2 linked regions of the Prochlorococcus marinus str. SB genome follow. Each later gene encodes a partner of the first gene's protein in a complex. Links are inferred from orthologs where the notes say so. Each region holds a gene or a part of one and is shown on either strand. Other genes may lie near its edges.

Region 1 (8,336 bases):
AAATTTGGTTATTGTTTCAAGCCTAAACTTAAAATAATATGAAGATTTTTAATTTTTAAGAATTTATCTTTTAACCACCGCCAACTATTGAAACGATTTCTAAATTATCACCATCTTTAAGCTTCACTTTTTCCCATTTCATTGAATTTATAATTAAATTATTTAATTCCACTACAATTGTGTTTGGTTTATATCCCATATGGTTAAGAACTTTAGATAGTAGAGCATTTTCTTGATCAAGTTCTATTTTTTTTTCTTCTCCATTTACCCTAATTTTCATGAGATAACTCTTTTAGAATCATAATAGCGACTTCTTTAGGATCTTCAGAATTCATTAATTCCGAAACTAAGGCAACTTTTTTAAACCCATTTCTTTTTAAATATGAAATATTACTTGACTTGATTCCTCCGATAGCAAACCAAGGAATATTTAAATCCTTTGTCAATGTTTTGATATTTTCAATACCTAAAGGTTTTTTATTCTTTTTTGTTGTAGTTTCAAATACTGGACCTATTCCTATGTAGTCACAACCCTCACTAATAGCATTTGAAATATCAATTGCATTATTTGCACTTATGCCGATTATTTTTGAATATCCTAAAAGTTTTCTTGCCGTTTTAAAGTCTAAATCGCCTTGTCCAAGATGAATTCCATCCGCTTTAGATGCTAGAGCTATATCAAGTCTGTCGTTAACGATAAACAAAGAATTATATCTTTTACATAGATTTTTAATCTGAATTGCTTCTTGAAGATGATCTTGATCAGTTCCCGTTTTAAATCTATGCTGAATAATTTTTACTCCCGCAATTAAAATCTCTTCTACTATTTCTAATAAATTGTCCTTTTGATCTGTGATTACATATAAGTCATTTTCTTTTAATATTTTCTCCGACTTCTTACACTTGCTATAACTTAATAAGTCAATTTCAATAGTATAAATTTCATATCTAATTTCAGAAGCGATTTTTGAAAGCTCATTATTCTGCAGCCTTGAGAATTCTTCTATGACTCTTAATGCTTCTTGAACCCTAGCTGAATTAGAACTTATAATTTGCTCAGAAGTTTTTCTGTTGATTTGCTCTTTATGAGTCAATCCTTTACATTTGTCTTCTATGTGATTTCTAGATTGTTTATAAACTTCTAAATGATTTTTCCCTAAAATTTGTCTAAAGTTTTTAATCTTTTCAACATATTTTTCTTTTCCTAGACCAAATCTAGCCCAATCCTCTAATACTCTTAATCCTTCTCTAGCTCTATCTAAATTAGCATCAATAATTTGATAAATTCTTAAATCTTCAGCGTCTTTACTATTGGAATTAAGCATTTGTAATTTATTTTTTGTAGTTTTTTAAAATTTCTAGAGCATTATCTCTATCTTTTTTAATTTGATTAGAAAGTTGATCTATATTTTTAAACTTGATTTGAGATCTAAGTTTTTCAACTGGTTCTACAGATAGATTGAAACCATAAAGATCGATATCTTTATTTATTAAATGAACTTCAACTGCAGATGGCAATAAAGGATTTATTGTTGGTTGAGAGCCAAGATTCATAACAGATTCAATTTTTTGGTTAGAATTTTCTATGATTGTCCAAGATGCGTAAACTCCTTCTCCAGGTAAAAATTTTCTGCCATCTATTTCAAGGTTTGCGGTAGGCCATCCTATACTTTTCCCAATTCCTTTACCTTTAACAACCTTTCCATTAAAACTATAAGGCCTATTGAGAATTTTGAAAGCATTTTTCAGATCACTTTTCTCTAATAGATCTCTTATTCTGCTGCTGCTGATTCTACCTTCCTTGTCTTCTAAGATTGGAGTAATTTTTAGTTTAATTTCAGTATCCTTAATCAAATTTTTTATTGTATTTATGTCTCCACTTCTTCTGAAACCAAATTTAAAATTAGCACCTACAGAAATGTTTTTTGCTTGTAATTGATTTATCAAAATATCTTTTACGAATCTTTCTGCACTTAATTTGGATAGTTTCATATCAAAGGGAATCAGAACTAATTGTTCAATTCCTAGATCTTCAAGAATAGATAGTTTTTCATAAGGGAGATCAAGTCTCAGACGAGTCTCTTTATAAAGAACTTCTCGGGGATGAGGCCAGAAGCTTGCAATTGTTGGGGTATATTGATTCTCTTCAACTACACTTTTTATTAATTGTCTGTGGCCAGCATGAAGGCCATCAAAACTTCCAATAGCTATTGAAGTAGGATTCTTAACTTCAGATGGCGATATTAAAGAGATCAAAAGATTACGTGCAATTTTATGACTTTGATGGCAAATTTGATTAGATTATAGTTTATTAGATCAAATGAATGTCTGACAAAATTGATTTTCAGTCCCTTTCATTTGGAATGCGACGCATTGGATGGATACGCTTTTGGGTTCAGTCCATTTTAGGTGTTGTTGTTGCAGCTGTTTTGCTTTTTTCAAATGTTGTGAATAATAGCGAAGGGCAGCTTAGCTTAGCGCCTGGTCTATCACTTACAACAGTATCCTTGATTTTACTACTTTTTAGTCTTTGGCAAGGTTGGTTAATAGTTAGAACAGGAAGAGCAATCGCAAGTAACGCAAGACCCTCAAGAGGACAAACAAGTAAATTGATAAAACGAGGACTAATAGTTGATTTATTAGGAATTTTGTTTGGATTAATTGGATATCAAGCTCTTATGGGTGCCTTATTTATCCAAGCATCTTCTCAAACAACTGGACAATTGATAACAGCGACATCTGATATCCCAATTACTGGTCTTGAAATATTATCAGTTCTTAGTAACACGCAAGTTATCGCGGCTCATTTTTTTGGACTTTGCTTTTCTTTATGGCTTTTAAGAAGGATTTACAAATGAATTATTAATTTTAGGTAAGTCATCTAAGTTACCTCTCCAAAATAAATCTGGTTCTACAGGTGTAAGAGATATTTTATTTTCTTGTATTTGCGATACGTCACTTGGCCATTTCTTTGGACCATAACCTTTTGATTTAAGATCTAGAACTACCTCACCAGCGAGCCAATAATAATCATCCCCCCTTGGGTCTTCTCTTTTGGAAAATTGATTTTTATATTTTCTTACTGATAATCTTGTCCAGGATAATTCTTTTATTTTGCTTTTTTCGCAAGGGGGTATATTCAAGTTTAATAAAAGTGAAGCAGGCCAACTATCATTAATTGCTTGTTCGGCAATATTCATTGCAATTTCTCCTGCAAATTCAAAATTCTTCCATTTAAAACTAGCAACACTTATTGCCATGGAGGGAACATTTTCTAAAGTGCCTTCCATAGCTGCAGCGACTGTACCTGAACAAAAAATATCTGTCCCTAAATTTGGCCCGTGATTTATTCCAGATAGTACTAGATCAGGTTTATTATCCAAGAGTTCAGATAGTGCTAATTTGACGCAATCAGCAGGAGTGCCAGAACATCCCCAAGCTTCAATTCCTTCCCCAAATAATTCGTCAGCTTTTTCAACTCTTAATGGAGATTGTAAAGTAAGACCATGCCCGGTAGCTGACCTTTCTTGGTCAGGACAAACTACTTTTACCTTATGCCCTCTTTTTTGCGCTGATTTTGCTAAAGCTCTTATCCCCGCTGCAAAAACACCATCATCATTGCTAATTAATATATTTAACGGTTTCATTAATCAATAAATTTTATTTATGGACGATATTTAAGTAAGATAAAGCAATACTTATTTTTACTATATCAGTGAGTCAGATTGAATCATTAAGTCAAATTGAGGAAAAACTAAATAATCTTTCTCTAACAGCAAAAAATAATATAAGTAATGCTAGTACTCATGAAGAACTGGATCAATTAAGAGTTTCCTTGCTAGGTAAAAAAGGTGATTTATCAATTATCTTGAAAACAATGGGTCAATTATCCGCTACTGATAGACCAGTTGTTGGACAGAAGGCAAATTTAATAAAAATAAATTTGCAGGAATTAATAACTGAAAGAAAAAATCAACTAAATAGTGAAGCCTTAGATAAAAAGATTAAAAAAGAAAAAATTGATGTAACTATCCCTTCAATTGGAACACCTCCTGGGAATAAACATCCTTTGATTTCAACTCAAGACGAAATAATAGATATATTTTGTGGTTTAGGATATTCAGTTGAAAGTGGCCCTGAAATAGAAACTGATTTTTATAATTTTGAGTCTCTCAACATACCCAAAAATCATCCCGCAAGAGATATGCAGGATACCTTTTACTTAGATGAAAATCGACTTTTAAGGACCCATACTTCTCCTGTTCAGATAAGGTACTTAGAGAATAATCCTCCTCCAGTAAGAATTATTGCTCCCGGGAGAGTTTACAGGAGAGATGCAGTAGATGCTACTCATTCCCCTGTATTTAATCAGATTGAGGTTTTATGTATCGATCAAGACATTAATTTTAGTCATTTAAGAGGAACAGTTCTAACATTTTTAAAGGCCTTTTTTGGAGATATTCCTGTAAGATTCAGAGCTAGTTATTTCCCATTTACTGAACCTTCTGCAGAAGTAGACGTCCAGTGGAAAGGTAAATGGTTAGAAGTAATGGGTTGCGGAATGGTTGATCCAAAGGTCTTAGAAAAATTAGGAATAGATTCTGAGAAATGGACTGGTTTTGCAGCAGGATTAGGAGTTGAGAGATTTTGTATGGTGAGACATCAGATCGACGACATCAGAAAATTTTATACAAATGATATTAGATTCTTAGAACAGTTCTAATAGTATTTAATTTTTAAATTAGGATTGTCCAACAAATTAGTTTAAGATAGTCCTAGTTTTAATTTTTTGATTGGTACGTAAAGCAGGACTAATCGTTAATGATGGAAAGGAACTAGCTGTTCAAACTGCAACTTCTGTTCAAAAAAAATTGGAAAAATCTAATTTTGAAGTTGTAAGAGTTAGTAGCTCTGGGGGGATGGTTGGTTTCGCAAATCCTGATCAACATGTTCGTCCTTTGGGATATACGAATTGTGTTCCTGAAGGGTTTGATTCATCAATGGAATTTGCAATTGTTCTTGGCGGAGATGGGACTGTACTTTCTGCTGCAAGGCAAACGGCACCTGCTAAAATTCCAATTCTTACAATAAATACTGGTCATTTAGGATTTCTTGCGGAAGCTTACTTATCTAATCTAGATGAGGCTATAAATAAAATAATTGCAGGAAATTGGGATATTGAAGAAAGAACTTGCTTTATAATTAGTGTAATGAGGAATGATCAGAGGAGATGGGAGTCTCTTTGCCTTAATGAGATGGCTCTTCATAGAGAGCCTCTAACAAGTATGTGTCACTTTGAAATTTCTATAGGTCGACATGCTCCTGTGGATATTTCAGCTGATGGAGTAATTTTATCTACTCCAACTGGTTCTACCGCCTATTCTCTAAGTGCAGGAGGACCAGTTATCACACCTGATTGTCCAGTCGTGCAATTAACTCCAATTGCTCCACATTCATTGGCATCTAGGGCATTGGTTTTTAATGATTCAGAGCCAGTAACTGTTTTTCCTGCAACTCCTGAAAGGTTAGTAATGGTTGTTGATGGCAATGCCGGTTGTTATGTTTGGCCTGAAGATAGGGTTCTAATAAGAAAAAGTAAACACTCAGTAAAATTTATTAGACTTGAAGATCACGAATTTTTTCAGGTTTTAAGAAATAAACTAGGTTGGGGTTTACCTCATGTGGCTAAACCTGATAAATAACAATTACTTGAATTTATTTTTTCCCTTTTAATAGAAAAACAGGATTATTGGGTTCTAGTCTCATTCCCTCCGTAATACTTAAGCTTTTATAGGTCTGAATTAAATTTAAATTTGTTTTGAAATTTTTATCTTCTAATTCCTCTTCCAATTCTTTAATAGTTTGAATATTAATTATTGGGATAACGATAATGTCTCCAATATCCATATCTTGAGCTAGTTTATTAATAATCTTGAGTTTAGTTTTTTTGTCACATCCTCCAATTATTAATCTATTAGGTTTTTCAAGAGAACTTAAATTATTCACATTCAAGGTGTAATTTATGTCTTCCTCAAAAATAAATTTTGGTTTGACGTCAAGCCTTTTAGAGTTTTCTAGTATTAATTCTTTTGAGCCAATCCTTTTATCTATACAAAACAAATCCAAATTAGGCCTTAACTTTAGTGCCTCTAAACCAATTGACCCACAACCTGCTCCTATATCCCAGATGACACCATTTCTTGGGAGCTCTAAAGCAGCTAATATTTGAACGCGAACCTCCCTTTTAGTTAATAAGTTTGGTCTATCATCAAAAGTCTTAAAAATATGGTCACTGATTCCGAAAAGAGGGAGATTATTATTTGAGTAATTTTTCTTTTTATTTTTAAGAACAACAATGTTCAAACTTGATATATCAGATGGTAATGAATCTTTAAGATTTAATTTTCTTATCTTTTCATTCTCGAAGCCAATCTCTTCACAGAGCCAAAAATCATAAAAATCAATAAGATTTAATTCTGATAAGTTTTTTTTGATTATTTCTAAACTTTTGTTATTTGAATCTGTAATAATAGCCAAAGTTGATGGCCTTGTTTTAAGAGCCTCTACTAACCTATTTGAATCTCTGCCGTGAATACTCACATTAACAGTATCTTGCCATGGGATCTTTAATTTACTAAATGCTAATTGAATGCAAGTATTTGAAGGGTAGAAACTTAATTCATCTTTTGAAAAATTTTCTAGTAGTATTCTCCCAATGCCAAACCAAAGTGGATCTCCTCTGGAAATTAAAATTACATCTTTTTTTTGTGATCTAAGCCAGTGAAAAAGTTCCTTATTACTGTTGCTCGAAAAAAATAATTTCTTTTTTTCTAAACAATTTTCGCTCCAGGATTTTATTTCTTCAAAATATAAATTTGGAACTGCAATTGAAACTGTCTCTTGAAATAGATTTTGTAATTTAAGGGGTAAATCCTCAAATTTATAAGAATTAATTCCTACTACATGAATTTTTCTTTTTTCAGTCATGAATATTTAATTAAAAGAAACTTATCTATTTGAATGTTTTATTAAATTATCTTATGATTGTTCGAGCTTTAATAATAAATCAATTGTCTGAAAGAAGAAAGAGATTACATGATTTATTATTAACTTTAATAAAAAAAGATAGTGAATTCGAGTTTATTGAAGAAGATTCTAACGATTTAACATCTAACTATTCTGAAAAAGACTCTTTGAATTTATCTCGAGTTATAAAAAAAAATCGTAAAATAATCAAAAGATATCAAGCTATTGTAAGAACAGCTGTTACTCTTGATGCCCTGATGGATTCGGAAAATGAAGAAAATTACAAAATCAAATAAAAATATATTTTTAAAAGGAATATTACCTTTACTTTTACTACTATCCTTCATTTTTAACCCAATAAAAGTATCCGCAGAAGTTGCAGAAACAGAAATAAATGGGGAATTAATGAATGCTAGCAGTGAGTTTTTAAGGGATTTGGACTTTGAGACTTGGCAATTAGTAGCTTATAAATCACCTCTTTTTGAAGATAAATTGATCTTGAGAGTAATAGGATATCCAGGGAATCTTAGGATTGATCATCCCACTCAATTGAGGGTTGAATCAGGGAGAAAACAGTGGCTTTTAGATGACAAAACATTACTTAATGTTGAATTAGCAAATGATGGAAGACAAGCTGCAGCAGAATTCGATCTTAATGAATTGATTAAAAATTTAGATAAAAATAGACCATTAAGATTATCTTTGTCGGGAGTTTTTTCTGAGTTACCTGTTCCTCCCTTTGTTGTTAAAGAGTGGAGATCAATAAATTGAATTTGATTTTTGGAGATGACTGATAAAAATGTGAGCCATACAAAATGGATGAAAAGAGCAATTTTTTTAGCTTCTTTAGGTAAAAATACAACGAGTCCAAACCCAAGGGTGGGAGCAGTGATAATTGATAAGAATGGAAACCTTATTTCAGAAGGGTTTCATTTCAAGGCAGGGATGCCTCATGCAGAGGCAATGGCTTTTAATAATTTAAAAAAAGATGCTAGAGGTGGGTCAATTTATGTAAATCTCGAACCTTGTTGCCACCAGGGTAGAACACCTCCATGTGTAGATAAGGTGATATCCTCGGGGATAAAAAAGGCTTACATATCTATCGAAGACCCTGATATAAGAGTCGCTGGTAAAGGTATAAAGCTGCTAAAAGAAGCTGGAATACAAGTTCACTTAGGATTATGTAAAAAGGAATCCCTAGATTTAAATAGGGCTTTCATTCATAGGAATATTACTAAAAAGGCATTTGGTGTTTTTAAATGGGCAATGAGTATTGATGGAAGAATAGCTTTAAAAAATGGAAAAAGTAA
Region 2 (5,451 bases), on another replicon or contig:
TATTTCTAGTGAATAATCTGGAAAATAAACCAAAGCAATATTTTTTTTTTGATTAATCCACTTAACGAATATAATTTTATAAAAAGCTTTTTCTTCATTCTTAAAAAATAATTTTAAATACTTATATTTATCATTTTTAAATATATTATTATTTTCTGATTGTCTATTTTTTGAATAATCAATAATCTTAGATACTGAATCTATACTAAGAACTTCGTAATTATTAATTTTATTATATACTTGTCTTTGTATAATCAAATCAAGATATCTACGTAGTGGTGATGTGCATTGTACATACATTTTAAGGCCTAATGATTCGTGGTTTCCTGGCTTAGTTGTTATATAACTTCTTCCCATATATTGTTTTAATATTATAAATTTAATATGACTATCATTATATCTATCGAGTATTTCAGATGGATTACAGTTTATTTTTTGAATCCTATATGCAGCCGCTAAATCATATTTATCTATAAATAAACTTGTTACATAACCCATTAATATCATTGATTCTTCAATTATAATTTGTGATATTGTTTTCTCTAATTTAGTTAGTATAATCTTATCTTCATATAATTTAATTTTATTATTTGGACTTTCAAAAATAATTGCTCCTTGTTTCTTTCTAAATTTAATACTTTTATCTAATAATTTTTTAATCTCAATTAATTCTATTTCTTCTTTGGGTTCTATTTCTAATATTTCATTTGCATCTTCATATGTTAATTGATATTTTGGTTTTATTATTGCTTCAGTTATTTCATATTTATTTATTGATCCATCGTCATTGAATTCTATTGCTGCACTAATAGTTTCTGAAACTTTATTTTGAGCTAGATTTGCCTTTTCAAGAATATTTTTAGGAAGCATTGGGACATATTGATCAATTAAATATAAACTGCTATTTCTCTTCCTTGCATTTAAATCAACATTAGAATCATGCAAAAAGAGTTTGCATGGATTACTAATATGTATCCATAAATTTTTTTTATTTCCTTCTTTTATTTCTAATGAAATAGCGTCATCAACCTCATGTGGATCATCAGAGTCAATAATATATGTTTTTAAATCAGTTAAATCTTTCAAATATTTGAGATTTTAATTATAGTGCCAACTATATTCAATAAGAAATTATCCTTCAGGATTTACAAAGGGTAAAAGAGCTACAATTCTGGCTCTTTTTACAGCTAATGTGAGATCTCTTTGTTGCTTAGAGGTTAAACCTGTCATTCTTCTTGGTAGGATTTTGCCCCTCTCAGTTATAAATTTTTTTAGTAGTTCTACATCCTTATAGTCAATAGGATCGCCTGGTTTGATAGGTGATAATTGTTTTTTGAAAATTGAATTAGGCATGATTTAATTTGATTTGATTACTTAATTTCTTTGTGAATGGTCATTCTGTTTAAATGAGGATTAAACTTTTTTAGTTCTAATCTTTCTGTTGTATTTCTGCGATTCTTTTCAGTAGTATATCTTGAGACACCATTAGATCTCTTAGGATCTGTGCTTGTCCTAGCTTCAGTACATTCCAGGGTCACTACAACTCTTGTCCCTTTTTTGGCCATTTTAATTAATACTTTATTGTATAATTTTCTATTGTACATCTTCAACAAACTTTTTTGAAGATATACTTGTTTCTTTTACCATCATTGATTAAAAAATATATATGAAAGTTTCTCAAAATTGGTTGAAAAATTTAGTAGAAATTACTTCTACTCCTGAAGATCTCTCTGAGAAATTATCTATTGGTGGATTCGAGGTTGAATCATTAGAAGATTGTTCAAAAAATGTAAATGGTGTTGTTTTAGGAAAGGTATTATCTGTTTTAAAACACGAAGGATCTGACAAACTTTCAATTTGCCAAGTCGATATTGGTAATTCAAAGAATTTACAAATTATCTGTGGTGCGCGCAATATTAAATCAAATATTTATGTTTATGTTGCTACTGTCGGCGCGAAATTAAATGCAGTTGATTTAACTATTAAAAGAAGTGAAATTAGAGGTGTCATTAGTGAAGGAATGATATGTTCACTGCAGGAACTGGGTTTAGAGGACTCTAGCGAAGGGATAGAGATCATTGATGAAGGTTTGGCCCTAAAACATGAATTGGGGACTCCAGGGTCTGAATTGCTTCAATTAAATGATTTTATATATGATTTAGCCATTACAGCTAATAGACCTGATGGAATGTCTGTAATGGGTATAGCCCGTGAAATTTCTGCTCTTTTAGAATCCACCTTAAATTTTCCAGAATTAAACCATAAATACAATATTCATTTACTTAAGGGAATTAAACTTTGTCCAGAGGCTATAGAATCTAATTGCATTTATACAATAAGCTGCATTGATGGAGTAAATGGAGAGAAATTATCGCCAAATTGGCTTAAAGACCGTATAGAAAAATCAGGTATAAAATCTATTAATCTTCTAGTTGATTTGACAAATTATATTCTATTAGAACAAGGTCAACCTTTGCATGCGTTTGATAAAGATAAATTGTCAAACTTAATTGGTAAGGAAGTTTCTCCAGAAGATTTCTCTGTAAGAAAAGGCAAGGATAACGAAAGCCTTATTTGCTTAGATGGTAAAGAATATGACTTAAATGACAATATTACAGTTATTACTTGTTGTGATAAACCTGTAGCTATTGCAGGGGTTATAGGAGGTTTAGAGACTTCTGTAAGTAATACTACCTCATCTATTTACCTTGAAGGCGCTGTTTTTAATCCAGTTACTATAAGAAAATCTTCCAAGGCGGCTGGCATAAGAACAGAATCTAGCAGCAGGTATGAAAAAGGGATTTCATCAAAAAATACAATAAGTGCAGTAACAAGGGCATTTAATCTTTTAGAAGAATATTTTTCTATTAATTCACCAATCATCAATACTTCAAATTTAATAAGTAATGAGGATATTTTTATTAAACTACGGAGAAATCGAATTCATAAAATTCTTGGTCCATTAATTATTAACGATCAATTTGAAAAAAGAAATTTATCTGATAATGAAATAGTTGATAAATTAACACTCATAGGTTGTACTTTAAAGAATAAAGAATATGGCTGGGATGTAGCAGTAATTCCAAATAGATCTCATGATTTAACAAGAGAAATAGATTTAATAGAAGAAATAGCAAGATTAATAGGGTATGACAGATTCGACTTAAAACTTCCTAATCCAATTAAGCCTGGAAAATTGTCATCAGAACAGTTGGCATTGAGAAAATTAAAAAATGGTTTTATAGAAAATGGTTTTAACGAGGTACTAAGCTATTCTCTTGTTCCTGAAGACGATGAAAAACTTATAAAGATTTCTAATCCTTTGTTATTAGAAACAAGCTGTCTTAGAGATAATATCTGGAAAGAACATTTGGAGATAGTAAACCGTAATATAAAAGCTGGACAAGCAAGTTGTTATATATTTGAAATTGGAAATGTTTTTCAAAAGAAAACTGAGTTCATTCAAGAAGAAGTTCTGAATGGTGCGATTTTTGGAAATAAAAAATTTGGAAAATGGATAAATTCTGGTAAAGATAATGATCTTAATTATTTCCAGGCCAGAGGAAAGTTAAAGGAGGCTTTATCATCTTTGAACATAAAAATTGATGATAAACCTACTGATTCAATTGATTTTCTTCATCCAGGAAGAACTGCAAAATTAGTTATTGAAGGGAAAGATGCAGGTTATTTTGGTGAAATACATCCCAAACTAATATTAGAAAAGAAGTCATTAAAAAAAGTTTATTTATTTAACATAAATGTTTCTAACCTTTTGGGAGCTAGTACAAGAAAAAATAAATGGATTCCAATATATAAGCAATACCCCATTGTTCCGAAAATGGAAAGGGATATAAATTTTGTTTTCAGTAAGAAATTTTTAATTAGCGAAATAACATCACAAATAAGAAAAACAGGAAAAAATCTCTTAGAGGATGTAAATTTACTTGATGTTTTTGAAGATACTAAATTTGGAGATGATCATATAAGTTATACATTTAGATTATCTTATAGAGATAAAGATAAAACATTACTGGACTCTGACATTACATCAATACATTCAAATATCATTTCTAATGTTGAAAAATGTTTTAACACTAAATTGAGGAATTAAACGTATTGCTATTCTCATATAAGACTATAAATAAGTCTATATATGAATCTTATATAAGATAAATAATAATCCTATAAAAGTAATTAATGTTGTATGATAAAGGTCATGATTAGTCTACTTTCTCTACTTCTATCTTCAGTGCTGTGGGTTCAAGTCCCTCAGTGGTCAGATGATTGGTCAAAATGTGCTGTTGACATACCAGATGCATCATGTCACTGGTACATAACTGCACCAGATAATACTTTTGGCGAAGGTTTTGATTGGGCTAGCGCCCCTTGGTTCGATGCTAATGGATTAAGTGATGTTCCTAGTATTGATAGGCAAACTGCCATTGAGAAGCTTCAATCTAAGTAGTACTGTCTTTAAGGCAGTACGGAGGCACATAAAAAGCCCTTATAGCAATGCTTTCTAGCCTTTATTAATTTCTTGGACATTTAAAGGACATAATTTATTGATTTATTATTCAATTTTTATTTTTTCCCAGGCATTAAGCAGTTTGGGCATGATTCATTCAAATCGATTAATTTATTTATCTTACTTATCTATTTTGAGACTATATCATAGACTAATAATAAGTCTTATATGAGAATTACTATACAAAGAAATTTTTATTTTTTAAAAGCAAATTTTGTCTTAATTTCATTAATATATATTTTTTGTTTACATAAATTTGAATAAAAATAATTGATTAAAATTTGAAATTATTTGCTTGACAGCTATCTTATGTGAGACTATTAATTAGACTTGTTATTGGTCTTATATGGGAATTACTATACTAGTCTCTATATAGATTTTTTAGCAATTGATACGCTTCATTTAATTTTCTCATTTGATCTGTTGATCCTCCAGCATCTGGATGTGTCTCTAAAGCTATTGATTTATAGGCCTCCCTAATTTTGCGGAATGTATGAGCTGATCCAGCTGATGTTGATAAATTCAATAATTTAAGTGCTCCATGTACTGTCATTGTTGAGTCCAATGTTTCAAATGAATTTGATCTATTATTTCGCTTAAATCTACTTACAAACCTTCTCATAAGTGTTGGTATTCTATTTATCAGATCTGATGTTGCAAAAGGGTCTTCTAAAACGCCAATCATTAATAAAACAATTTCAAGTGATGGATTTTTCTTTATCCAAAATGGGCATAATTCTGACATTAATTTATTGGCTGCACTCCAAGTAAAGGGTAGATTTTCAGTCCCATCAAGATTTGGCCATATATCCCTTTCAAACCAATCCATTGAAGCTTCTACTACATGGTCATTAGGAACTGATCCATATAGTGTTTTCCAATGACTAATTAACTCAATTCGACATTTTATTAATTCAGTTTCTTTG

Evidence for each region.
Region 2: the proteins of pheS (region 1) and pheT are in contact, whole or in part, in a crystal structure (PDB 6P24), measured with the Escherichia coli proteins. The link is inferred for Prochlorococcus marinus str. SB from one-to-one orthologs.

The regions. Positions count from the first base shown.
Region 1 is NZ_JNAS01000002.1:1,045,888-1,054,223, forward strand. The notes cover bases 2,902-5,719. They hold pheS (phenylalanine--tRNA ligase subunit alpha), read left to right. Parts: upstream 2,902-3,715; coding sequence 3,716-4,723; downstream 4,724-5,719. Other genes in these bases: surE (5'/3'-nucleotidase SurE), read right to left, coding at 2,902-3,647; EV02_RS00875 (NAD(+) kinase), read left to right, coding at 4,794-5,702; EV02_RS00870 (bifunctional cobalt-precorrin-7 (C(5))-methyltransferase/cobalt-precorrin-6B (C(15))-methyltransferase), read right to left, coding at 5,716-5,719. Also shown: sulfur carrier protein ThiS, read right to left, coding at 71-280; EV02_RS00900 (thiamine phosphate synthase), read right to left, coding at 270-1,325; EV02_RS00895 (bifunctional riboflavin kinase/FAD synthetase), read right to left, coding at 1,333-2,256; EV02_RS00890 (DUF3611 family protein), read left to right, coding at 2,325-2,858; more of surE, read right to left, coding at 2,838-2,901; more of EV02_RS00870, read right to left, coding at 5,720-6,987; EV02_RS00865 (hypothetical protein), read left to right, coding at 7,071-7,322; EV02_RS00860 (DUF3122 domain-containing protein), read left to right, coding at 7,297-7,797; bifunctional diaminohydroxyphosphoribosylaminopyrimidine deaminase/5-amino-6-(5-phosphoribosylamino)uracil reductase RibD, read left to right, coding at 7,813-8,336.
Region 2 is NZ_JNAS01000001.1:231,980-237,430, reverse strand. What follows is about bases 1,355-4,388. They hold pheT (phenylalanine--tRNA ligase subunit beta), read left to right. Parts: upstream 1,355-1,666; coding sequence 1,667-4,111; downstream 4,112-4,388. Other genes in these bases: EV02_RS07250 (hypothetical protein), read left to right, coding at 4,217-4,388; rpmG (50S ribosomal protein L33), read right to left, coding at 1,371-1,565. Outside these bases: EV02_RS07230 (ribonuclease catalytic domain-containing protein), read right to left, coding at 1-1,086; rpsR (30S ribosomal protein S18), read right to left, coding at 1,132-1,353; more of EV02_RS07250, read left to right, coding at 4,389-4,465; EV02_RS07255 (molecular chaperone DnaJ), read right to left, coding at 4,887-5,451.